2 linked regions of the Gemmobacter sp. 24YEA27 genome follow. The protein of the gene in region 1 interacts with the protein of each later gene in a pairwise test. Links are inferred from orthologs where the notes say so. Each region holds a gene or a part of one and is shown on either strand. Other genes may lie near its edges.

The links.
Region 2: the proteins of eno (region 1) and rpe interact in binary tests that used the Escherichia coli proteins (3 or more experiments, as listed by UniProt). The link is inferred for Gemmobacter sp. 24YEA27 from one-to-one orthologs.

The regions. Positions count from the first base shown.
Region 1 is NZ_JASJPW010000001.1:2,599,073-2,615,553, reverse strand. The notes cover bases 5,715-8,682. They hold eno (phosphopyruvate hydratase), read right to left. Parts: upstream 7,854-8,682; coding sequence 6,576-7,853; downstream 5,715-6,575. Other genes in these bases: QNO18_RS13005 (DMT family transporter), read right to left, coding at 7,995-8,682; QNO18_RS13015 (RSP_2648 family PIN domain-containing protein), read left to right, coding at 5,940-6,482; QNO18_RS13020 (RSP_2647 family RNA methyltransferase), read left to right, coding at 5,715-5,938. In the rest of the region: QNO18_RS13040 (glutamine-synthetase adenylyltransferase), read left to right, coding at 1-1,528; QNO18_RS13035 (hypothetical protein), read left to right, coding at 1,548-1,814; eda (bifunctional 4-hydroxy-2-oxoglutarate aldolase/2-dehydro-3-deoxy-phosphogluconate aldolase), read right to left, coding at 1,819-2,463; edd (phosphogluconate dehydratase), read right to left, coding at 2,593-4,410; more of QNO18_RS13020, read left to right, coding at 4,715-5,714; more of QNO18_RS13005, read right to left, coding at 8,683-8,927; QNO18_RS12995 (hypothetical protein), read left to right, coding at 13,803-14,405; QNO18_RS12990 (FAD-dependent oxidoreductase), read right to left, coding at 14,676-16,481. UniProt on the Escherichia coli protein: Catalyzes the reversible conversion of 2-phosphoglycerate (2-PG) into phosphoenolpyruvate (PEP). It is essential for the degradation of carbohydrates via glycolysis.
Region 2 is NZ_JASJPW010000001.1:959,857-966,349, reverse strand. Bases 3,519-6,486 are described here. They hold rpe (ribulose-phosphate 3-epimerase), read left to right. Parts: upstream 3,519-4,640; coding sequence 4,641-5,333; downstream 5,334-6,486. Other genes in these bases: QNO18_RS04700 (SDR family oxidoreductase), read right to left, coding at 6,012-6,486; gph (phosphoglycolate phosphatase), read left to right, coding at 5,330-5,986; QNO18_RS04715 (Smr/MutS family protein), read left to right, coding at 3,976-4,548; QNO18_RS04720 (MltA domain-containing protein), read left to right, coding at 3,519-3,972. In the rest of the region: rsfS (ribosome silencing factor), read left to right, coding at 1-321; 23S rRNA (pseudouridine(1915)-N(3))-methyltransferase RlmH, read left to right, coding at 326-796; protein-export chaperone SecB, read right to left, coding at 900-1,403; QNO18_RS04730 (FxsA family protein), read right to left, coding at 1,580-2,116; QNO18_RS04725 (Tim44/TimA family putative adaptor protein), read left to right, coding at 2,269-2,928; more of QNO18_RS04720, read left to right, coding at 2,944-3,518; more of QNO18_RS04700, read right to left, coding at 6,487-6,493. UniProt on the Escherichia coli protein: Catalyzes the reversible epimerization of D-ribulose 5-phosphate to D-xylulose 5-phosphate.

The sequences.
Region 1 (16,481 bases):
GCTGATCACGCGGCTGAAGCGCACCGATGATCTGACCGAGGGCTTCTTCGCCCCTGATGCGCCCGCAGAGGAAGTGCCGCAGCTCTCCGATCACGCCCGTTCGATCGTCGGGGGCTGGCAGCATTACCCCTGTCTGCGCTCGGATCGCGCCCAGACCATTTTCCGCCGCCTCCGCCCGCAATTCCTGAAATCGCTGGCCGCAGCCGCCAATCCGGATGAGGCGCTGGTGGCACTTGACGGGTTTCTGGCGGGCCTGCCCTCGGGCGTGCAGATCTTCTCATTGTTCGAGGCCAATCCGCAGCTGGTGGCCCTGATCATCGACATTGCCGGCACCGCGCCGGAGCTTGCCCGTTATCTCTCACGCAATGCGGCGGTTCTTGATGCGGTGATCGGGGGGGCGTTCTTCGAGCCCTGGCCCGGCGCGCGCGGCCTGACGGCGGCGCTGTCGCAGCGGCTTGGGGACCTTGCCGATTACGAACGTCAGCTCGATGAGGCGCGGCGCTGGATGAAGGAATGGCATTTCCGCATCGGCGTTCATCACCTGCGCGGGCTGATCGACAGTTTCGAAGCCGGCAAGCAATATTCCGATCTGGCCGAGGCGGTGGTGGCCGCGCTCTGGCCCCGGGTCCTGGCTGAATTCGCGGCCAAACATGGCGCGCCGCCGGGCCGGGGCGCGGTGCTGCTGGGCATGGGAAGCCTTGGGGCAGGGCGGCTCAATGCCTGTTCTGACCTTGACCTGATCCTGATCTATGATGCTTTCGCGGACGGGGTCGAGGCCGAACATTCTGAGGGCCGCCGCCCGCTTCCGGTGCGCACCTATTACGCGCGGCTGACCCAGGCGATGGTGACCGCGCTGTCGGCCCAGACGGCGGGGGGCAGGCTTTACGAGGTCGATGTGCGGCTGCGCCCTTCGGGGCGCCAGGGGCCGGTTGCGACCTCGCTGACAGGCTGGCGCGATTATCAGATGACTGAGGCCTGGACCTGGGAACATCTCGCGCTGACGCGGGCGCGGGTGCTGGCCGGCGATCCGACGCTTGCCGTCGCGGTCGAAGAGGCCCGCCGCGAGGTGATCGCGGTGAAAGGCGCAGGCGGAAATGTGGTCGCCGATGTCGCGGCGATGCGGGCGCGGTTGCAGGAGGCCAAGCCCGCGCGCGGGGAATGGGAAACGAAAAACGGCCCCGGCCGGCTCATGGATATCGAGCTTGTCGCCGAAATGGCGGCGCTGATCACCGCGAACCCGGCCCGAACGATCGAGCGCCAGCTTGCCGGCGCGAAACAGGTGTTTGAGAAGTCCGATCAGGAAGGCCTTGCAAAGGCCTGGCGCTTCCTCTGGTCGCTCCATTGTGCGGCGCGGCTCCTGAGCGAAGGGCCACTTGATCCGGCCATGATCGGCGAAGGGGGGCGCGCGTTTTTGCTGCGCGAGACCGGGGAAAGCGACATGGAGACGCTTCTGGCACAGCTTCGGTCGGTGGTGGTGCTTGCAGGCGGCGTCTGCACGCGGCAATTTGCGGCAAAACAGAACGGGTAAGGCGATGGGGAGGCTGGCTGTGCGGCTGGAAGAGGCAGATCCGAAAGGACTGGTCCGGGAGAGCTACCGGATCGAAGGGATTTCGCCTGGCGAATGCCGGTCGATCTTCATGGACTGGGCGCTGAGTGTCGCGGATAATCGCAAGATCCCCGATGCGCTGCGCACCCTGATCGCGGAATACAGCGCCACCGCGCCGGATCATCCGATGAACGAGGTGCTGACCGCGGGGCTGATGCCCGCCGCAGAGCCAAAGCGCCGCGGCGGTCGTCTGGGAAGGTCAGCCTGAGAGGTCAGCGGCGGGCAAGGCCCCTGGCCTCAGCGGCCAGAAGGGTGACCTCGCTCCAGCTGCCGGCCGCAAGTGCGTCTTTCGGCGCCACCCAGCTGCCGCCCACGCAAAGCACATTCGGCAGGCCGAGATAATCCCCGGCGTTTTTCAGGCTGATGCCACCGGTCGGGCAAAACCGCACCTGGGGCAGTGGTGATGAGAGCGCCTTAAGAAACCCGGCACCGCCGGCCTGTTCGGCGGGAAAGAACTTCTGCACCGTATAGCCGCGCTCAAGCAAAGCCATGGCCTCCGAGGCCGAAGCCGCCCCCGGCAGCAGTGGCAGCCCCTCATCCTCGCAGGCCTCGATCAGCGCCTGGGTGGCACCGGGCGAAACCCCGAATTTCGCGCCGGCGGCCATCGCCGCCTTCACATCCGTGCGGGTCAGGAGCGTCCCCGCCCCGACCACACCGCCCTCGACCTCGGCCATTGCGCGGATCACCTCCAGCGCAGCCTTCGTGCGCAGGGTAACCTCAAGCGCGGGCAGGCCACCTGCGACCAGGGCTTTCGCCAGCGGCGCGGCCTGGGTCACATCTTCTACGATCAGAACCGGTACAACCGGTGCCAGCCGGCAGATCTGTTCAGCGGCAATGGATTGCTCTGCGGGGGTCATGTCTCTTCCTCGGACAGGGATCTGCCAGCGGCAGCGTTAAGTTTTATCAAGGGGAAAACAGCATCTTCCTCTTGACCTGAATTCTCCCGCCAGAGGCCTCCGGCAGATGTCAGGAATCGCGGCGGCGGATCAGACCACCACTGCCGCGCCATGTTCCGCATTGCCGACCGAGCGGCGGAACATCTCGAAAAGCTCGCGTCCGGTGCCATATCCGTTGGCGCTCAGATCGGCCACGACCGGGGCACGGGTCGCGAAATCGGGGGCGAGGCAGGTCAGCTCCCCCTTCGCTGCATCAAGGCGCAACAGATCACCATCCTGCAACCGCGCGAGCGGGCCGCCACAGGCAGCTTCGGGTGAGACATGGATTGCAGCCGGCACCTTGCCGCTGGCACCCGACATGCGGCCATCGGTCACCAGCGCCACTTTCAGCCCGCGATCCTGCAACACGGTCAGCACCGGCGTCAGCGAATGCAGCTCGGGCATTCCATTGGCCTGCGGCCCCTGGAAGCGCAACACCACGATCATATCGCTGGTGAACTCTCCGCGTTTGAAGGCCGCTTTGACGCTTTCCTGGTCATGGAACACCCGGGCAGGTGCTTCGATCACATGGCGCTCGGGCGCCACGGCGGAGATCTTGATCACCGCGCGACCGAGATTGCCCTCCAGCTGCCGCAACCCGCCGGTCTCGGCAAAGGGATCGGCAGCCGGACGCAGGATCCTGTCGTTCAGTGTTTTTGCCGGGCCTTCGCGGTAGCGGAAGGTGCCCTCATGCAATTCGGGCTCGCGCGTGTAATGTGTCAGCCCGTCGCCCGCGACCGTCTTCACATCCTCATGCAAAAGCCCCGCGCCCAGCAGATCGCGGATCAGGAACTGCAAGCCTCCCGCCGCGTGGAAATGGTTCACATCCGCCAGCCCGTTCGGATAGACCCGTGCCATCAGCGGCACGGCCCCCGACAGATCGTCAAAGTCCTCAAGGTCGAGCAGCACGCCCGAGGCCCTGGCCATAGCGGGCAGATGCAGCACAAGATTGGTCGAGCCACCCGTGGCCATCAGTCCGACAATCCCGTTCACATAGGCGCGCTCATCAAGGATCTCGCCCGCCGGGCGGAAATCATTGCCCAAAGCGGTGATCGCCGCCGCGCGCGCCACAGCCGCCTCGGTCAGCGCCTCGCGCAAAGGCGTGCCCGGGTTGACGAAAGTGGCGCCGGGGAGGTGGAGGCCCATCACCTCCATCAGCATCTGGTTTGTATTGGCGGTGCCGTAAAAGGTGCAGGTGCCCGGCCCGTGATAGGAGGCCATCTCGGCCGCCATCAGTTCCTCGCGCGTGGCCTTGCCCTCGGCGAAGGCGGCACGGACCCTGGCTTTCTCGTCATTGCCGATGCCGCTGGTCATCGGGCCTGCGGGGATGAAAATCGACGGGATATGGCCAAAAGTGGCGGCGGCCATGATCAGCCCCGGCACGATCTTGTCGCAAACCCCGAGCCACAGCGCCGAGTCGTAACAGTCATGGCTGAGTGAGACGCCGGCCGCCAGCGCGATCACATCACGCGAAAACAGCGACAGCTCCATCCCCGGCTGGCCCTGGGTCACGCCGTCACACATCGCGGGTACACCGCCTGCGACCTGGGCAGTGGCCCCGAGCCTGCGCGCGGTCTCGCGGATGATCTTCGGGTAATCCTCATAGGGCTGATGCGCTGAGAGCATGTCGTTGTAAGCCGTGATCACCCCGATATTCGGCGCCCGGCCAAGCGCGAGATCCGCCTTGTCGGGGCCCATCGCCGCATAGGCATGGGCCTGGTTGGAACAGCTCAGATGCGCGCGCACCGGGCCTTTGGCAACCGCCGCCTCCATCCGCGCCAGATAGGCGGAGCGCGAGTGCTCTGACCGCCTGCGGATCCGGTCGGTGACGCGGGCGATGATCGGGTTCAGGTCTGGCCTCGATGTCATGATGGTCTCTCGGTCCTGGCTTTGGGGATCTCCGTCGCGGGTGTCAGAGGGCCGCATATCGGAGAAGCTGGGGCGGAAATCGGGTCGGCAGGGGAATCCTGGTTGAAGATAAGTCTGTTAGCGCTAACATTAAAGGGGTGAGCCCCATTTTGCAAGAGCTTTGCCATGGGAACAGCACAAAATGGCGGCTGGGTCAAAGGCCGGATATCGCGATCCGGCGTGAGAGCCGGGCGCAACCGTATTCCACTGCCGAAGAGCGACCATGCCACTTTCACAAAGTGACGCGGTTGAGTAAGAGGAGGGCATGACAGAGACAGATATCCCCACCGCCGCGTATAAATATCCAACTGTGCGGCTGCGGCCCAAGGCTGAGGCCCGCGCGATCCGCCACGGCTACCCCTGGGTCTATGCCGATGAGCTGGTGATGGACCGCCGGACCTCCGCGCTGGCGCCGGGTGCGCTCGCGGTGCTGGAAGATGCCGAGCGCCGGCCGCTTGGCCTTGTGACCATAAATCCCGCATCGAAGATCGTGGCGCGGATGCTCGACCGCGATCCGGAGGCGGCGATTGATGAGGCCTGGTTCAAAGCACGTCTGACGCGGGCACTGGCTGCGCGGGCACGGCTTTACCCCGAGCCCTTCTACCGCCTGGTTCATGCCGAGGCCGACGGGCTTCCCGGCGTTGTGATCGACCGCTTCGGCGATGTGGCGGTGGTGCAGCCCAATGCCGCCTGGGCCGAAGCGCATCTCGCGACCCTCGTCTCGGCGCTGGCAGCAGTCACCGGCGTGACAACCGTGATCAAGAACGGCTCGGGCCGGGCACGGGGGCTTGAGGGCCTTTCCGAAGAGATCGTGACCGTGCTGGGCACAACGCCTGCCGCGCCGCTTGCTGTACCGATGAACGGTGCGACCTATCTTGCCGACCTGACCGGGGGGCAAAAGACCGGGCTCTTCTTTGACCAGCGCGAGAACCATGCATTCACGGCCCGGCTGGCGCGCGGGGCGCGGGTGCTGGATATGTTCAGCCATGTCGGCGGTTTCGCTCTGGCGGCTTTGGCCGGGGGCGCCGAAAGCGCACTGGCAGTCGACGGATCTGCGCCGGCGCTGGCGCTGGCCGAGGGAGGCGCAAAAGCCTCGGGCGTAGCAGAGCGGTTTTCGACGCGGCAGGGCGATGCCTTCCAGGTGCTCGAGGCGCTTGGGGCGGAAGGGGCGCAGTTCGATCTGGTGATCTGCGACCCGCCGGCCTTTGCTCCGGCCAAACCGGCGCTTGAGGCCGGGCTCAGGGCCTATGAACGGGTGGCAAAGCTGGCGGCTGCGCTGGTTGCGCCCGGCGGCTATCTGGTCCTCTGTTCCTGTTCGCATGCCGCGGATCTTTCATCCTTCCGCAATGCTTCGGCCCGCGGGATCGGGCGGGGCGGGCGGCGCGGGCAGCTGATCTATACCGGTTTTGCCGGCCCCGACCATCCGGTGCTGCCGCAGCTTGCGGAAACGGGGTATCTCAAGGCGCTCGCCTTCCGCCTGGACGGCTGAGATGAAGGCCGTTCTCGACGCTTGTGTCCTCTTCCCGACGGTTTTGCGGGAGATCTTGCAGGGCGCGGGTGAGGCGGGTCTCTATGAGCCGGTCTGGTCCGACCGGATCCTCGGCGAATGGACGCATTCGTCGGCCAAACTCGGGCCCGGGGTGCAGGTGGTGGCCGAAGGCGAGGCTGCGCTGTTTCGCGCGGCTTTCCCGCGCGGACGGGTGGCGCCACAACCGGCCATCGAGGCGCGCCTGGTGTTGCCCGATCCCGGCGATCTGCATGTGCTGGCGACGGGCATCGCCGGCCATGCCGATGCGATTGTGACCTTCAACGCCTCGGATTTTCCTGGTCATGTTCTGGCGGAGGAAGGCATTTCCCGAAGGGATCCGGATGGCTTTCTGTGGGAGCTGCACTCGCGCGCGCCGGAAAAGATGGCGGCGATTGTCGAGCGGGTGCGTGCAAAAGCCGAAAACCTGTCCGGCCAGCCGGTCGGCGTGAAACCGCTTTTGAAACGCGTGCGGCTCTTTCGTCTCGCCAAAGCCCTGGCCGGCTGATCCGGCACGAAAACGGGCGCCTAAAGGCGCCCGCAAATTTCGGAAACGAAATTTGTGCCGGATTTTTTGAAAAAATCCGGCTTCTGGCTGAGGTCAGCCCTTCAGGATCGAACGCCCCGCGTATTCGGCGGTTTCGCCCAGCATTTCTTCGATACGGATCAGCTGGTTGTATTTTGCCATCCGGTCCGAGCGCGACAGCGAGCCGGTCTTGATCTGACCGCAATTCGTCGCGACGGCGAGATCAGCGATGGTGCTGTCTTCGGTCTCGCCCGAACGATGCGACATCACATTGGTATAGCGCGCGCGATGTGCCATATCGACGGCCTCAAGCGTCTCGGTCAGGGTGCCGATCTGGTTGACCTTCACCAGCATCGAATTGGCGATACCCTTGCTGATGCCCTCGGCCAGACGGCGCGGATTGGTCACGAAAAGATCGTCACCCACCAGCTGCACCTTGTTGCCGATCCTGTCGGTCAGAAGCTTCCAGCCCGCCCAGTCATCTTCGGCCATACCGTCTTCGATCGAGATGATCGGGTAATCCGCCGCGAGCTTCGCGAGGTATTCGGCATTCTCTTCCGAGGAAAGCGAGATGCCTTCACCCTTCATCTCATATTTGCCGCCCTTGAAATACTCGGTCGCGGCGCAATCGAGGGCGAGGTAGATATCCTCGCCGGGCTTGTAACCTGCCTTTTCAATCGCCTTCAGAATGAAGTCGAGCGCCACGCGCGACGAAGACAGGTTCGGCGCAAAGCCTCCCTCATCGCCGACATTGGTGCCATAGCCCGCTGCCGACAGCTCTTTTTTCAGCGTGTGGAAGACTTCCGACCCCATGCGGACCGCGTCACGGATATCATCCGCGCCGACCGGCATGATCATGAATTCCTGAATGTCGATCGGGTTGTCGGCATGTTCGCCGCCATTGATGATATTCATCATCGGGACCGGCAGCACGCGCGCCGAGGTGCCGCCGATATAGCGGTAGAGCGGCTGGGTGGTGTATTCCGCCGCAGCCTTTGCCACCGCGAGCGAGACGCCGAGGATCGCATTCGCGCCAAGGCGGGATTTGTTCGGCGTGCCGTCCATCTCGATCATGGTGCGGTCGATGCCGGTCTGTTCGGTGGCGTCATAGCCAACCAGCTCTTCGGCGATCTCGCCATTGACGGCAGCCACCGCCTCCAGCACGCCTTTGCCGAAATAGCGGGATTTGTCGCCATCGCGGCGCTCATTGGCCTCATGGGCGCCGGTCGAGGCCCCCGAGGGCACTGCAGCGCGGCCCATGGCGCCGCTTTCCAGCACCACATCGACCTCTACGGTCGGATTGCCGCGGCTGTCGAGAATTTCGCGGGCGTGAATGTCAATGATCGTGCTCATCGTAAGCTCCGGGTCAGACGTTTCTGTTTCAGTCGGGCGGGATGGGCCGATCCCGATCCCCGTTTAGCGGGAGCCGCCGCCCTGGGGAAGGGCGGCAATCCCCAGGCCTGCGTGTTTTTTGCAGGGCTTGTTGCGTTCTGGTTAATGCGCCCGTTTTCTGGCGCGGCCGAACATATAGAGGCCGGACAGGATCACGAGGCCCGATCCGATCACCACATTGAGGCTCAGATGTTCGCCAAGGAAAAGGACAGCCAGTATGAACGCGAATACCAGGCGCGTGTAACGAAACGGTGCCACGGCCGAAACTTCGCCGATCCGCATCGACTCGACCACCATATAGTAACCGATCAGCCCGGCTAAGACCGCGCAGGCCAGCACCACACCCTGTTCGGGGGCGGGCGCCTGGAAGCCCTCGCCGCGCACCAGCATCAGAAGCACGCCCGCAGGGACCGAGGCCAGAACCCCCCAGGAGGAAAGGCTCATTGTTCCCAGATGCGGCGGCAACCGGCGCGTCACGAGGTCGCGTACCGAAAGGGCTATGACGCAGCCGACCATGGCGAGGCCGGCAATGTCGATCCCGGCCTTCCAGGGTTCCAGAATGATCATCACACCGACAAAGCCGGTCAGGATCGAGATCCAGCGCCGCCAGCCGACGGTCTCGCCCAGAAACAGCGCGGCCCCCGCAGTGATCATCAGGGGCGAAGCCTGTAACAGCGCCGAGGCCATTGCCATAGGCACCAGCGCCAGTGCCAGCAGATAGGTGAAAGCTGCCACCCCCTCCGAGACATTGCGGATCAGCGCCATGCCGCGCAATGCGGCCATACTGAACACCGCCTCGCCACGACGCAGCGCCAGGAGCGCGAAAATACCGCCCCCCGCAAGGCCGTTGATCACCAGGACCTGGCCCGGCGGCATCGAGACTGCGGCATGTTTGAGAAAGGTATCCTCGATGGCAAAAGCGGCCATGGCGCTGACCATCAGTACAGCGGCCCTGCGGTTTTCTGTCACGCTTGCGGCAGCGCTTGTTGCCGCGCGTTCTGCGGCGCTGTCCGGGGCGGCATTCGGGGCACTCATTCGCTAAACTCCTTCACACCGCCTGCCGGCCCCTGGGCCGGTTTTGCCATCAGGGACGCGCTTACGCCCGGCATATGGTGGTGACTTTCCTGCTCTTAGCCCGAGTTTTACGCAGGGGAAAGTGACGCAGCCGTCTCACCTGCGACAGAATGAGGCAGCGGCGACCCCTGTTTGCGATTTCGCGCGGTTGCGACATTTTTGCCCGGCACCACATACGGCGTTTTGGGGAATCGGTCGCATGACTGTTTTCCACAGGCTAACCCAGTGCACCGCGTATCTGGCCAGGCTTCATCCGCGATGTGAAGCTTTTGGGCCAAACCGCCCGGATCGGAGGGAAAAGCCGGCACCGGCCAGAAGACATCCCGGAATCGTCCACAGATTTGCCCACATCCGCGCCCCGTGAGCCCTGGGGCGGGGCCTGGCCCGTCGCAGGCATATGACCCCGTGACGTCAAGATGACAATGCGGACCAGGACGGAAATAAATCCGTTGAAACTGCGGTTTTCCTACGACACGTTGCTCGCGAGGCAAGTCAGACCACCATATGTTGTATTCGTTACACCAAGACCTTTCCAGGCCGGCTTTTGGCGGCGGAACCGGGCCCCGTGTGGTGGTTCATGCCCGGGATGTCACGACCAGCGCTACATCCGCAAAAACAAGGGCCGCAAATGACCCACAGGGGACAGAGCAATGAAAATCGAGCGCAGATTTACCAATGCCACGGGCGGCGCCTGGGGCGCGGTGGATTTCACCACCACCACTTCCGAGATCCGCAACCCGGATGGCCGCATCGTCTTTCGCAATGACGCGGTCGAGGTGCCCGAGGGCTGGAGCCAGGTCGCATCGGATGTGATCGCCCAGAAATACTTCCGCCGCGCAGGCGTTCCGGTGCGGCTGAAGCGGGTCAAAGAAAAGGGCATGCCCGAATTTCTCTGGCGCTCGGTCGCGGATGAGGCGGCGCTGGCGCTTTTGCCCGAGGGTGAGCGCTATACCGGCGAGACCTCGGCAAAGCAGGTCTTCGACCGCCTTGCCGGCGCCTGGGCCTATTGGGGCTGGAAAGGCGGCTATTTCACCCGCGCGGAAGACGCGCAGCACTATCTTGACGAGATGCGCTATATGCTGGCGCGGCAGATGTCGGCGCCGAATTCACCGCAATGGTTCAATACCGGGCTGCATTGGGCCTATGGGATCGACGGGCCGGGGCAGGGCCATTTCTATGTCGATCATGTCAGCGGCAAACTGGTGCAATCCACCAGCGCCTATGAGCACCCCCAGCCGCATGCCTGTTTCATCCAGTCGGTCTCGGATGATCTGGTGAAAGAGGGCGGCATCATGGATCTCTGGGTCCGTGAGGCGCGTCTGTTCAAATATGGATCTGGCACGGGTACCAATTTCTCGTCGCTCAGGGGCGAGAATGAAAAGCTGTCGGGGGGCGGCAAATCCTCGGGGCTGATGGGGTTCCTGAAGATCGGTGACCGGGCGGCAGGGGCGATCAAATCCGGTGGCACCACGCGGCGCGCGGCCAAGATGGTGATCTGCGACATGGATCACCCCGATATTGAGCAATTCATCAACTGGAAGGTGATCGAGGAGCAGAAGGTCGCCTCGCTGGTCGCCGGATCCAAAGCGCATGAGCGCGAGCTGAACGGGATTTTCGCGGCGATCCGCGCCTGGGATGGCAATGAGGCGGATGCCTTTGATCCGGGCCGGAATAAGGCCCTGAAAGCAGCGATCCGTTCCGCGAAGAAAGCTCTGATCCCGGACACATATACCAATCGCGTGTTGCAATATGCCGCCCAGGGCTTCGACAGTATCGAATTCCCGACCTATGACACCGACTGGGACTCCGAGGCCTATTCCACGGTCTCGGGCCAGAATTCGAACAATTCGGTGCGGGTGACGGATGCTTTCCTTGCGGCGGTGCGCGACGATCTGCCATGGGAGCTGATCCGCCGCACCGATGGCGGGGTGGCGAAAACCGTTTCGGCCCGTGATCTCTGGGATCAGGTCGGCCATGCCGCCTGGGCCTGCGCAGATCCCGGGATCCAGTTTCATGACACGGTCAATGCCTGGCATACCTGCCCGGAAGACGGGCCGATCCGGGGCTCGAACCCCTGTTCGGAATATATGTTCCTGGATGATACCGCCTGCAATCTGGCGTCCCTGAACCTGCTGACCTTCTGGAAGGGCGGGAGGTTCCAGGCCGAGGCCTTTGTCCATGCCTGCCGGCTCTGGACGCTGACGCTGGAAATCTCGGTGATGATGGCGCAATTCCCGTCAAAGGAAATCGCGCAAAGGTCGTATGAATTCCGCACCCTGGGCCTCGGCTATGCCAATATCGGCGGGCTTTTGATGAATATGGGGCTCGGCTACGATTCCGCCCAGGGCCGCGCGCTCTGTGGCGCGCTGACCGCGATCATGACCGGCATTTCCTACGCGACCTCTGCCGAGATGGCGGCAGAGCTGGGCGCTTTCCCCGGCTATGCGAAGAACCGCGATGCGATGCTGCGGGTGATCCGCAACCACCGCGCGGCTTCCAATGGCAGCGGCGACTATGCCGGGCTGAACGTGGCCCCGGTCGCGCTTGATCATGCGAATTGCCCCGATGAGGCGCTGGTAGCACTTGCCCGGCGCGCCTGGGATGAGGCACTGTCGCTGGGCGAGGTGCATGGCTTCCGCAATGCCCAGGTCTCGGTCATCGCGCCCACCGGCACGATCGGTCTGGTGATGGATTGCGACACCACCGGCATCGAGCCAGATTTCGCGCTGGTGAAGTTCAAGAAACTCGCCGGCGGTGGCTATTTCAAGATCATCAACCAGTCGGTGCCGGCGGCGCTTGAAGCCCTGGGCTATCCCGCGCATCAGGCGGCCGAGATTGTGGCTTACGCGGTCGGGCATGGCAGTCTCGCCCAGGCACCCGCAATCAACCATACCGCGCTGATCGGTCATGGCTTTGGGGCCGCCGAAATCGCGAAGATCGAGGCGGCTTTGCCCACGGCCTTCGATATCCGCTTTGTCTTCAACCAATGGACGCTTGGCGAAGAGTTCTGCAAGGGCACGCTTGGCATTCCGGAAACCGAGCTGATGGATCCCGGTTTCGATCTGCTGAAACATCTGGGCTTTGCCCGCGCCCAGATCGAGGCGGCAAATGATCATGTCTGCGGCACCATGACGCTGGAAGGCGCGCCGCATCTGAACCCGTCGCATCTTGCAGTCTTCGACTGCGCCAGCCCCTGCGGCCGCAAGGGCAATCGTCTGCTCAGCGTCGAAAGCCATATCCTCATGATGGCCGCCGCGCAGAGCTTTATCTCGGGCGCGATTTCCAAGACGATCAACATGCCGTCCTCGCCAGGATCGACGAGGTGCTGGCGGCTTACGCACTGTCCCACAGCCTCGGCGTCAAGGCCAATGCGATCTATCGCGACGGATCGAAACTGTCGCAACCGCTGGCGGCGGCGCTGATCGAAGGCGATGATGAGGCCGAAGAGGTGATGGAGACCGGCACGCCGCAGGAAAAGGCCCGGGTGATTGCCGAGAAGATCATCGAAAAGGTGGTCGTCAAAGAGATCGTCCGTTCACACCGCGAAAAGCTGCCCGAGCGGCGCAAGGGCTATACGCAAAAAGCGCTAATCGGCGGCCATAAGGTCTATCTCAGGACCGGCGAATATGCCGATGGCGCGCTTGGCGAGATTTTCATCGACATGCATAAGGAAGGTGCGGGCTTCCGTGCCATGATGAACAACTTCGCAATCGCAGTGAGCGTCGGGTTGCAATATGGTGTTCCGCTTGAGGAATTCGTCGATGCCTTCACTTTCACCCGGTTTGAGCCGGCGGGGATGGTGCAGGGGAACGATTCAATCCGCAACGCGACCTCGATCCTCGACTACATCTTCCGCGAACTGGCGATTTCCTATCTCGACCGCACCGATCTGGCGCATGTCGCGCCCAAGGGCACCGCGTTTGACGATCTCGGCCGTGGCGATGACGAGGGCAAGCCCGATCAGCGTGCCGCAGCCGCACCGGTGACGCGTTCGGTGGAGCTTCTGAAATCGATCAGTTCGACCGGCTATCTGAGAAATCGCCTGCCGCAGGATCTGCTTCCGGGTCATGACAAGTCAGCAGCCGGAATCGATCCGGTGACGGCGCTGAATATGCTGATCCCGGGCACCCGAACGCCCGGCAGCAGCCTTGCTGCGCTGAATGCCGGATCCGACGCGCGGAGCCGCGCGAAACTGCAGGGCTATACCGGAGATTCCTGCACTGAATGCGGCAATTACACGCTGGTCCGCAACGGAACCTGCCTGAAATGCACCACCTGCGGTGGCACAACCGGCTGCAGCTGAGGGCGCGCGGGGTGTCATTGAAGCATATGAGAGCGGGTTGTACCCATAAGCTTGCACTGACCCCGCCATGACCTGCATTCCTGCACATGAGCCGACTTAAATGGAAGAGCGCGGATCGACATGGATCCGCGCCTTTCCCGTTTCAGATCAGTGTGTTGTGTCGCTATGCTGTCTCAGGATCTGAGTATGCGCATCCGATTGCCAATCCCGTTACCGTTCCATTGTTGCCCGAGGCGATAATGATCTCTTTCGCCACGCGTCTTGCGGTGGCAAATCGTGTGTGTCGGCTCTTTACCCCTTTGTGGGCCCTCGGGCTGGATCTGACGGCCCAGGTTAACGAGATGAGGGTCAGATAAAACTCCTGGCCGACTATGGCGGTTAGACACGCCCGATCTCTGCGGGGCTTCGGATGATGGGCTTGTCTGGATCAGGTCAGAACGACTGGCCCTTTCGGAGATCCCTGGACGACAGGGGCGCGCCTGCCCCGGGAATGTGTATCTCAGGATCGTGTCCGAGGCGTTCGGCCTTGTCTCTTGACCGCTGCGAGCCCTTTTCCAGACCTGGCGCTGTTGCATCTCGTCGATGTCTCGCCGTCCGTTTCCAAAGATTTTCGGCAATTCGGCACGCGCATGACGTGCGGGGCAAAGCTGGGAGCGGGGCCGCATTTTTCGGGATCCGGGCGCGAGACCACCTCACAAAACCGGATCGGCAACGCATGGATCGACATGCTGGATGTTGAAATCGTGGGCGAATGTGCCGAGATGATCGATGCCTCCCTGCTGTTCGGGAAGAACCGAGGTGTGACACCTTGCAGTTCCGGAACGCTTGCCGAAGCGGTTTCAGGCGGGGTCACGGTTCCTATAGGCGGCCCTGAAGTGGTTCTGAAGTTCTTCGAGGCCCTGCGCTTTGCGGAGGGTGCCGTTCAGGATCGCCCACAAGGTCGCTATGGTTGCATCCACGCATGGTGGACGCGGGACGGCGGCAGCAATTCATGGTTTGAGCCTGACCCTGCGATCCTGCGAAACCACATCATGATGAGCTGGCTGCTCGAGCGCAATTCCATGGTGCTGGAGGAAAAGGTGATCGAACGACGGTTCCACTGCCTTCAGCCCGCGGCGAAAGAAACTGATCTATAGGTGAGGCGTAGCGCAAGCTTTCATCGCAACGGCGCATTCTGGGTGAGATTGCATGAAAGCCAGAAACTGCTTGCGCGACAGCTTCTCGCGAAACACGATCGCGCCCTCTGTCGCTTCGTGCAGTTGACAGACCTGTTTCGTAAGGTCAACGCCGATGATCGATGCCTCGTCCTTACTGGTTCCTGCCGATCCTGTCCGGATCCCTATGGGATATAAGTGCTGTCAGGAGGGGCGACCAACCTGTCATCACTGATCGGTCGCGGTGTCAGATCAGTCGCGCATCCGGCCGCCATCGTCCCAGACCGGCGCCAGATGCACCCGTGCCGGGCGGCGCTCGCCGAGGATTTCGACCTCCAGCGCCAGACCGTCTTCGACGCGGCCGGCGGGAATGAAGCCCAGTGCCAGGGACTTTCCGGTCCAGTGGCTGTAGCCGCCCGAAGTGCACCAGCCGACGACTTTTCCGTCCAGCCAGACCGGCTCCCAGGCCACGACATCGGCATCGCTGACATCGACCTCCATCGTGACAAGGCGGCGCGCGGGGCCGGTTTCGCGTTCCTTCAGCGCGGCCTCTTTGCCGATCCAGTCGACAGGTTTTGTCCAGGCGATGAACCGGTCAAGACCGGTCTCGGCCGGGGTGTAATCGGGCGAGAATTCGCGCCCCCAGGAGCCGAACCATTTGTCGAGCCGGAGGCTCATCATCGCCCGCATCCCGAAGGGGGTGATGCCCAGATCCGCGCCGGCCTTCATCAGGACCTCCCAGAGATGGCGCACTAACATCTGGTCGCAAAAGATCTCATATCCCAGATCGGCGGTGTAGCTGACGCGTTGCACAAAGCAGTTCGCCATGCCGACGGTCATCGGCTTCACATCCATGAATTTGAACGATTTCGCCGAGACATCGGTGCGGGTGACGCGCGCCAGCAACTTGCGGGCATTCGGCCCGGCGATGGTGAAGCCGGATCGCGTATCCGAGATGTTCTCAACGGTGACGCCCGGCGCGGCATGGTCCTGGAACCAGCGCAGATGCCAGCCTTGCGCGCCATAGCTGGCGGTCAGCTGAAACTCGGTCTCAGACAGGCAGGAGACGGTGAAATCGCCGATGATCTTGCCCGAAACCGCCAGCATCGGGGTCAGCGAGATACGGCCCGGTTTCGGGATGCGGCCGGCCATAATCCGGTCGAGCCAGGCGCGGGCACCGGCACCTTTGACGAGGTATTTGCCGAAATTCTGCAGCTCATTGATGCCGACGCCTTCGCGAAGGCCCCTGACCTCGCGCGCGGTGGCCTCCCAGGCATTGGAGCGTTTGAAGGTGGGCGTCTCATAGCGCGGCTCGCCGGGCAGGGCGAAGTAATTCACCACCTCAAGCCCGTATTGGCTCCCCCAGACCGCGCCCATCCCGTCAAACACGTCATACATCGGCGTGGTGCGGAAGGGGCGGGCGGCCGGGCGTTCCTCGTTCGGGTAAGAGACGTTAAACCGCATCTGGTAGTTTTCGATGACCTTCGGCACGGTATAGCCGGGGCTGGTCCAGGTGCCGAAACGCGCCACGTCAAAGCCGCGCGGGTCACGTTCGACCTCGCCTTCGATCATCCATTGCGCCAGTGCCAGTCCCATGCCGCCGCCCTGGCTGAAGCCCGCCATGACCGCACAGGCCGACCAGTAGTTTTTGAGCCCTGGCACCGGGCCGATCAGCGGGTTGCCGTCGGGGGCAAAGGTGAAGGGCCCGTGGATCACCCGCTTGACGCCCGAGCGTTCCAGGACCGGGAAGCGGCGATAAGCGAAAGCGACGGAATCCTCGATCTTGTCGAAATTCTCGTTCAGGAGCTCGTGTCCGAATGTCCAGGGCGTGCCGTCGAGTGCCCAGGGCTCGCAGGGTTTCTCATAAAAGCCGATGCACAAACCGCGACCTTCCTGGCGCAGATAGCTCTCGCCGCCCGGATCCATCACATGCGGGAACTCGCGGCCCTGGGCGAGGATCTCCATGATCTCGGGGATGTCCTCGGTCACCAGATACTGATGCGCCATCGGCAGAAGCGGAAGGTAAACGCCGGCCATGGCGCCGATTTCCCGCGCCCA
Region 2 (6,493 bases), 1.6 Mb from region 1 along the record:
ATGTCCTCGGTCGAGGATGACAAGGCCGAGGATGTCGTGCTGATCGATCTGCGCGGCCGCTCGGATGTTGCCGATTACATGGTGATCTGCTCGGGACGTTCGTCGCGCCAGGTGGCGGCGATTGCCGAGAAATTGTCGGAACGGCTGAAACAGGCCTTCGGGATCGTCTCCCGCATGGAAGGCAAAGAAACCGGCGACTGGGTGCTGATCGATTCGGGCGATGTGATCGTCCATGTCTTCCGCCCGGAAGTGCGTGAATTCTACCAGCTGGAAAAGATGTGGCTGCCCGCCGGACAGGTCGGGGCCGCCCGCACCCTGTAAGCCGGTGCGGGTTCATCTTTGTGTGGTCGGGCGGCTGCGTGCCTCGCCCGAACGCGATCTGATCGACGATTACCTTGACCGTTTCGGCAAGCAGGGCCGCGCGCTGGCGCTTGGCCCCGCCGCCGAGATTGAGGTCGAGGACAAAAAGGGCGGCGGCATGGAGGCCGAGGCCGCGCTTCTGACGCGGGCAATTCCTTCGGGCGCGCTGATCTGCACCCTGGATGAGCGCGGGCGGCAGCTGTCATCGCCGGATTTCGCGGGCCTGCTGGCGAAATGGCGCGACGCCGGGCGGCAGGATCTGGCTTTTGTGATCGGTGGGGCCGATGGCATTCACCCTGACCTCAGGGCCAGAGCCGATCACTCGATCAGCTTTGGTGCGATGGTCTGGCCCCATATGCTGGTCCGGGTGATGCTCGCCGAACAGCTTTACCGCGCAGCGACGATCCTTGCGGGCGGCCCCTATCACCGGGTCTGATCCCCGGTTCTGGTCCCCGGTTCTGATCACAGCCGGCAAGACAGCAAAAAGGCGGCAGATCGCTCTGCCGCCTTTGTCATATTCTGCGGTTCTTCCGCGCGGATCAGTTGGTGACCAGCGGCGCGGCTTCGGTCTGGGCGGCCTGGCGGCGCGCGATTTCCTGACGGTAAAGTGCCAGAAAATCGACATTGTCGATATTCAGCGGCGGGAAGCCACCGTCGCGGGTCACATCCGAAATGATACGGCGCACGAAGGGGAACAGAAGGCGCGGGCATTCGATCAGCAGGAACGGATGCAGCTGATCCTCGGGCACACCGTCGATCAGGAAGGTGCCGCCATATTCCAGTTCGAGCAGGAACAGCGTCTCGGCATTGGTTTTGTTCTTCGAGGTGACCTTGAATTTGGTGATCACGTCATACTGGTTCTCGACACTGCGTTTACGCGCATCAAGGCTGACCGCCACCTGCACATCGGGCTGCACTTCGACGCCGGCGAGGCCCTTTTGCACCACGACATTTTCAAAACTCATGTCGCGGATATATTGCGCCAGAACCTGCATCCGGACCTGCGGAGCCTGAGCCCCGTTTGCACCTGTTTCTTCGGCCATCGAAATCCTCCTGGAATTTGCGCGGGCAGAGGCAGTTTGCCCGCCCGGGGGCGCGCCGCGCCAGTCAAAGCTACCGCCCTCCCCTAGCAGAGCGGGGGGCGGCGCTCAATGGAAAGCTCCGGGGTCAGCCCGTGGGGTGGCTCCGGTTCCATGACCAGGTTCAGCTCCCTAGGCAGCTATTCGATTTCGGTCCAGCGCGACGGGCGGTTGCGACCAGGTGCCGCGGGATGTTCGGGCGGCACTTCGACCCATTCGCCATCGAGCGTCACATCACCTTGCTGCATGCTGGCCTGCCCCCTGCCGGCGCCCGCCTGACGCTGCGAAAACGCACCGGCCCCCATGGCGCTGACACGGGCCAGCACTGCGCCTTTCACCAGAGCCTGCACCGGCGGCAGCAAAAGCAACAAACCAAGCGCATCGGTCAGAAACCCCGGCAAAATCAGCAAGACGGCTGCAAGCCCCCGCATCAGCCCGGTAACCGGCGCATCGCCCGCCATAGCTGCTCCGCTCAGCCCCCGGTTCAGGCCACCGTTGAGGCCGTTGCGCAAAAGCCCGGCGCCGCGCCGCGCCACCATTCGCAGGATCACAATGCCGACAACCGCCGTCCCGACCACCCAGGCAAGGGTCGCCCAGAGGCCAATCCAGCCCCCGACAACCACAAACAAACCGATTTCAATCAGTGGCCAGGCCAGAATCAGCAAAAAACGCGGCATTTTGGGGTCCTTGTCGAAAGCATCATTGTCGCAAGGTTTACTTGCGGCCTGCTAAAACCTACATAGGAGATCAATCACGCCTCCCCAAGCCTTTGCCGCATCTTCCGGCCATCGCGACAGGGCGGCGCCAGTGTTTTTTGGCGGGATGACCGATGAATTCCATGCTTATCCAGCTCCTGGTCCTTGCCGGGGTCGCTATTTTTCTGGTCCTCAAGCTCCGTTCGGTGCTTGGCACCCGCGATGGTTTCGAAAAGCCACCGCTCCCGCTCGAGGATACGCAGGCCCCGGTGAAACGTGAATTCGAGGTGATCGAGGGCGGGCCTGACCGTGACATCACCGATCATGTGGCCGAGGGCTCGGATGCGGCAAAGGCCCTCGCGGGCATGAAGAAAGCCGAGCCCTCCTTCGCGCTGACGCCGTTCCTTTCGGGCGCGCGTCAGGCCTATGAGATGATCCTGATGGCCTTTGAGCGTGGCGATCTCGACCCGATCCGCGATTTCCTCGGGGACGAGGTCGAGGCCAGCTTTTCCGAAGTGATCCAGGCCCGCGAGGCGCGCGGCCTGACGGTCGAGGCGAATTTCGTCGGACTGAAGGAAATGGCGCTGCAAGAGGCGACCTTTGACCAGGTTTCCGGCTTTGCCGAACTGACGGTGCGCTTTGTCGGCGAGCTGACTTCGGTGGTGCGCGACAAGGACGGCACGGTCATCGAAGGCGACGCCAAGGCCGTCAAACGTCAGCGCGACGTCTGGGTTTTTGCGCGCAAGATGGGGTCGGATGACCCGAACTGGCAGCTGGTCGCCACCGGCGACTGATCTGATGCCATGCTGCTGCGCCCTCTGGTCATCGCATTACTGGTCGGACTGGCTGCGGTGACGGGCGCCGATGAGGCGCGCGCCGAGATGGTGGAGTTCGAATCCCTGTCCGGCTGGCGCGAGGGCGGACAGCTTGAGGCGCTCGAGGCGTTTCTTGTCACCTGCAACCAGCTTGATGCCCCTTACTGGCGCCCGGTCTGCAAGCTGGCCGGCGACGTGCCGAAAGACAATGCCTCGGCGCGGGCGTTTTTTGAACTCCTGTTCCGCCCGGTGATCATCGGCAAGCCGCCGGCACTTTTCACCGGCTATTACGAGCCGGAGCTGAATGGCTCGCCGGTCCGCACCCCCACCTATGCCTGGCCACTGTACCGCCGCCCGCCGGATCTGCAGGACGGCATGGTCTATTACAGCCGTTCCGAGATCGAAGCCGGGGCTTTGCGCGGGCGCGGGCTGGAAATCGCCTGGATCGACGATCCGGTTGAAGTGTTCTTTCTGCATATCCAGGGCTCGGGCCGGGTGAAGATGACCGATGGATCGACGATCCGGCTGGGCTATGCGGGCCGCAACGGCCATGCCTATCGCTCGGTCGGGCAAGAGATGGTGCGGCGCGGCATGTTCGCGGCGCATCAGGTCTCGGCCCAGACCATCCAGGCCTTTGTGCGCCGCAATCCGGCCATCGGAGCCGAATTGCTGAACCACAACCCCTCTTATATTTTCTTCCGCAAGATCAGCAATCTGCCCCCCGAAAAGGGCCCGATCGGCGCGATGGGCAAGTCGATCACGCCGATGCGCTCGCTGGCCGTCGACCCGGCTTTCGTGCCACTGGGCGCGCCCGTATGGATCGAGAAAGAGGGCCAGGCGGCCCTCAGCCGGCTGATGGTGGCGCAGGATACCGGCGGCGCGATCAAGGGCGCGCAGCGGGCGGATATTTTCTACGGCTATGGCGACCGCGCAGGCGATGCCGCCGGGATCGTGCGCGATGGCGGGCGGATGGTGCAGCTTTTGCCCATCGACCGCGCCTGGGCGCTGACCGGGGGGAACTGAGCCTTGGCGCGGCGAAGGGTGCTCCGCCCCGAGGAACGTGACCTCTGGCAGGCTGTGGCGCGGACCCTGCGCCCGATGCATGATGTGCCGAACGGGGCGATCCCCGAGGATGTGGCGCAAGAGGCCATCTTCCCGAAAGAGACCCTGCCGCCTCCCCCGCCGCCAAAACCGGCACTGCCGCGGTTTCGGCTTGGCGAAAAGGCGCCCCCCGTGCAAAAGCCCGCCGCGCCGCCGCCATTGCGGATGGATGCCGGGCTGCACAAAAAGATGATACGCGGCAAGATCGCGCCCGAGGCACGGATCGACCTGCACGGTATGACGCTTGCCGTGGCGCATCCCGAACTGATCGCCTTTCTGATGGGGGCGCAGGCTTCGGGCAAGCGGCTGGTGCTGGTGATCACTGGCAAGGGCAAACAGGTCTATGAGCCGGTGCCGCGCCCCATCGGCGCGCTGCGCCATCAGGTGCCGCACTGGCTGCGCCTGCCGCCTTTGTCGGCAGTGGTGCAGGAAGTGACCGAAGCGCATCTGAAACATGGCGGCACCGGCGCCTTTTATGTCTGGCTGCGCCGGGGCTGACGCCGCGAGGCTGACAGCGGCCGCAATCCGCTCTGGCACCAGGACCCGATCACGGCTATTTCAGGCGCATCCCAGTCGGAAAGGCCCCGCATATGAGCTTCTCGCGCGCGATCAAAATCGCCCCTTCGATCCTCTCAGCCGATTTCGCCAATTTCGGCGCCGAATGCGAAGCGATCGAGGCCCAGGGTGCCGATTGGGTGCATGTCGATGTGATGGACGGGCATTTCGTTCCGAATATCACCTTCGGCCCGGCGACCTGCGCCGCGATCCGGCCGCATATCAAAGGCGTGATGGATGTCCATCTGATGATCGCGCCGGTCGATGCCTATCTCGAATCCTTTGCCAAAGCCGGCGCCGATTTCATCTCGGTCCATCTCGAAGCGGGCCCGCATATGCATCGCTCGCTTCAGGCGATCCGGGGATACGGCGTCAAGGCGGGGATCTGCCTCAACCCCGCGACCGGCATTGAATCGGTGGAATATCTGCTCGACCAGATCGACCTGATCAATGTGATGACGGTCAATCCGGGCTTTGGCGGGCAAAAGCTGATCCTGTCGCAGATCGACAAGATCCGCCGTCTGCGCGCCATGATCGGCGATCGCCCGATCCATATCGAGATCGATGGCGGCGTCACCACCGAGACCGCCCCGCTGGTCGTTGCAGCCGGCGCCGATGTGCTGGTGGCGGGATCTGCCGTCTTCTCCGGCGGGTCGGTGAAAAACCCCGCGCCTTATGGCGAAAATATCCGCGCTTTGCGCGCCGTGGCCGAGGCAGCCCGCCAATGACCGCCGCTGCAACTCCGGTCATCTTCGACCTCGACGGCACGCTGATCGATTCCGTCCCCGATCTCCAGGCCGCGCTGAACCAGGTGTTCCAAGCCGAAGGCCAGGCGCCTTTTGACCTTCCCACGGTCACCTCTTTCATCGGCAAAGGCGTCGCCAATCTGGTGCGGCGCGCGATGGAGACCCGGGGCGTTGACATGGCGCAACATCCCCGGCTGGTTGCCGCGATGGAGGCCGCATATGAGGCCGATCCCACCGCGCGCACCCGGATCTATCCCGGTGTGATCGCGGCGCTTGACGCCTTGCAGGCCGCGGGCCACCCGCTTGGCATCTGCACCAATAAGCCCGAGACGGCGGCGCGGATCGTCCTCGATCAGATGGGGCTGACCGGCTATTTCGCGGCCATCGTCGGCGGGGGCCGCGTCGCGCTGAAGCCGGACCCCGCGCCCCTGCATCTGTGCATCACCGAACTGGGCGGCGGGACCGCACTCTATGTCGGCGACAGCGAAGTCGATGCCGATACCGCGGTCGCAGCCGGGCTGCCCTTCCTCCTCTACACCGAAGGCTACCGCAAATCGCCGGCCGAAGAGATGCCGCAGACCGCGCGGTTCTCGGATTTCTCGGAACTGCCCTGGCTCGTGGCCGAACAGGGCTGAGGCCCGGCGCCCTGTAACGCGGGCGTCAGAACGCAGGCGCGGCGACGGCATCCAGCAGCCCGCGCCCGCCATCCACCACCAGCACCTGGCCGGTCACAAAGCGCGACGCATCCGAGGCGAGATACTGGATCGTCTCGACCAGCTCGTCAGGCGCCGCGATCCGGCCAAGGGGCGTGCCGCTTTCGATCCGTTCCCGCAGCGCAGGCGCCTCTTTCAGCGCCAGTTGCAGGCTCGCGCTCATGACCGAGCCGATCGAGACCGCATTGACCCGGATCCCTTTCGGCGCCAGCGCCACGGCAAGGGTCCGCGTCATCTGCTCTACCGCCGCCGAGGCCATGGAATAGCCCAGCAATTCCGGCTGTACCCGGACCGCCGCCACCGATGAGAAATTGATGATCGAGCCGACAGCGCCATATTCATCCGGCTCGGTCCCCGCGGCGGCCTGGATCATCCGTTTCGCCACAAGCTGGCTGAGCCGCAGCGTCGCCACCACATTCTGCTGCCAGA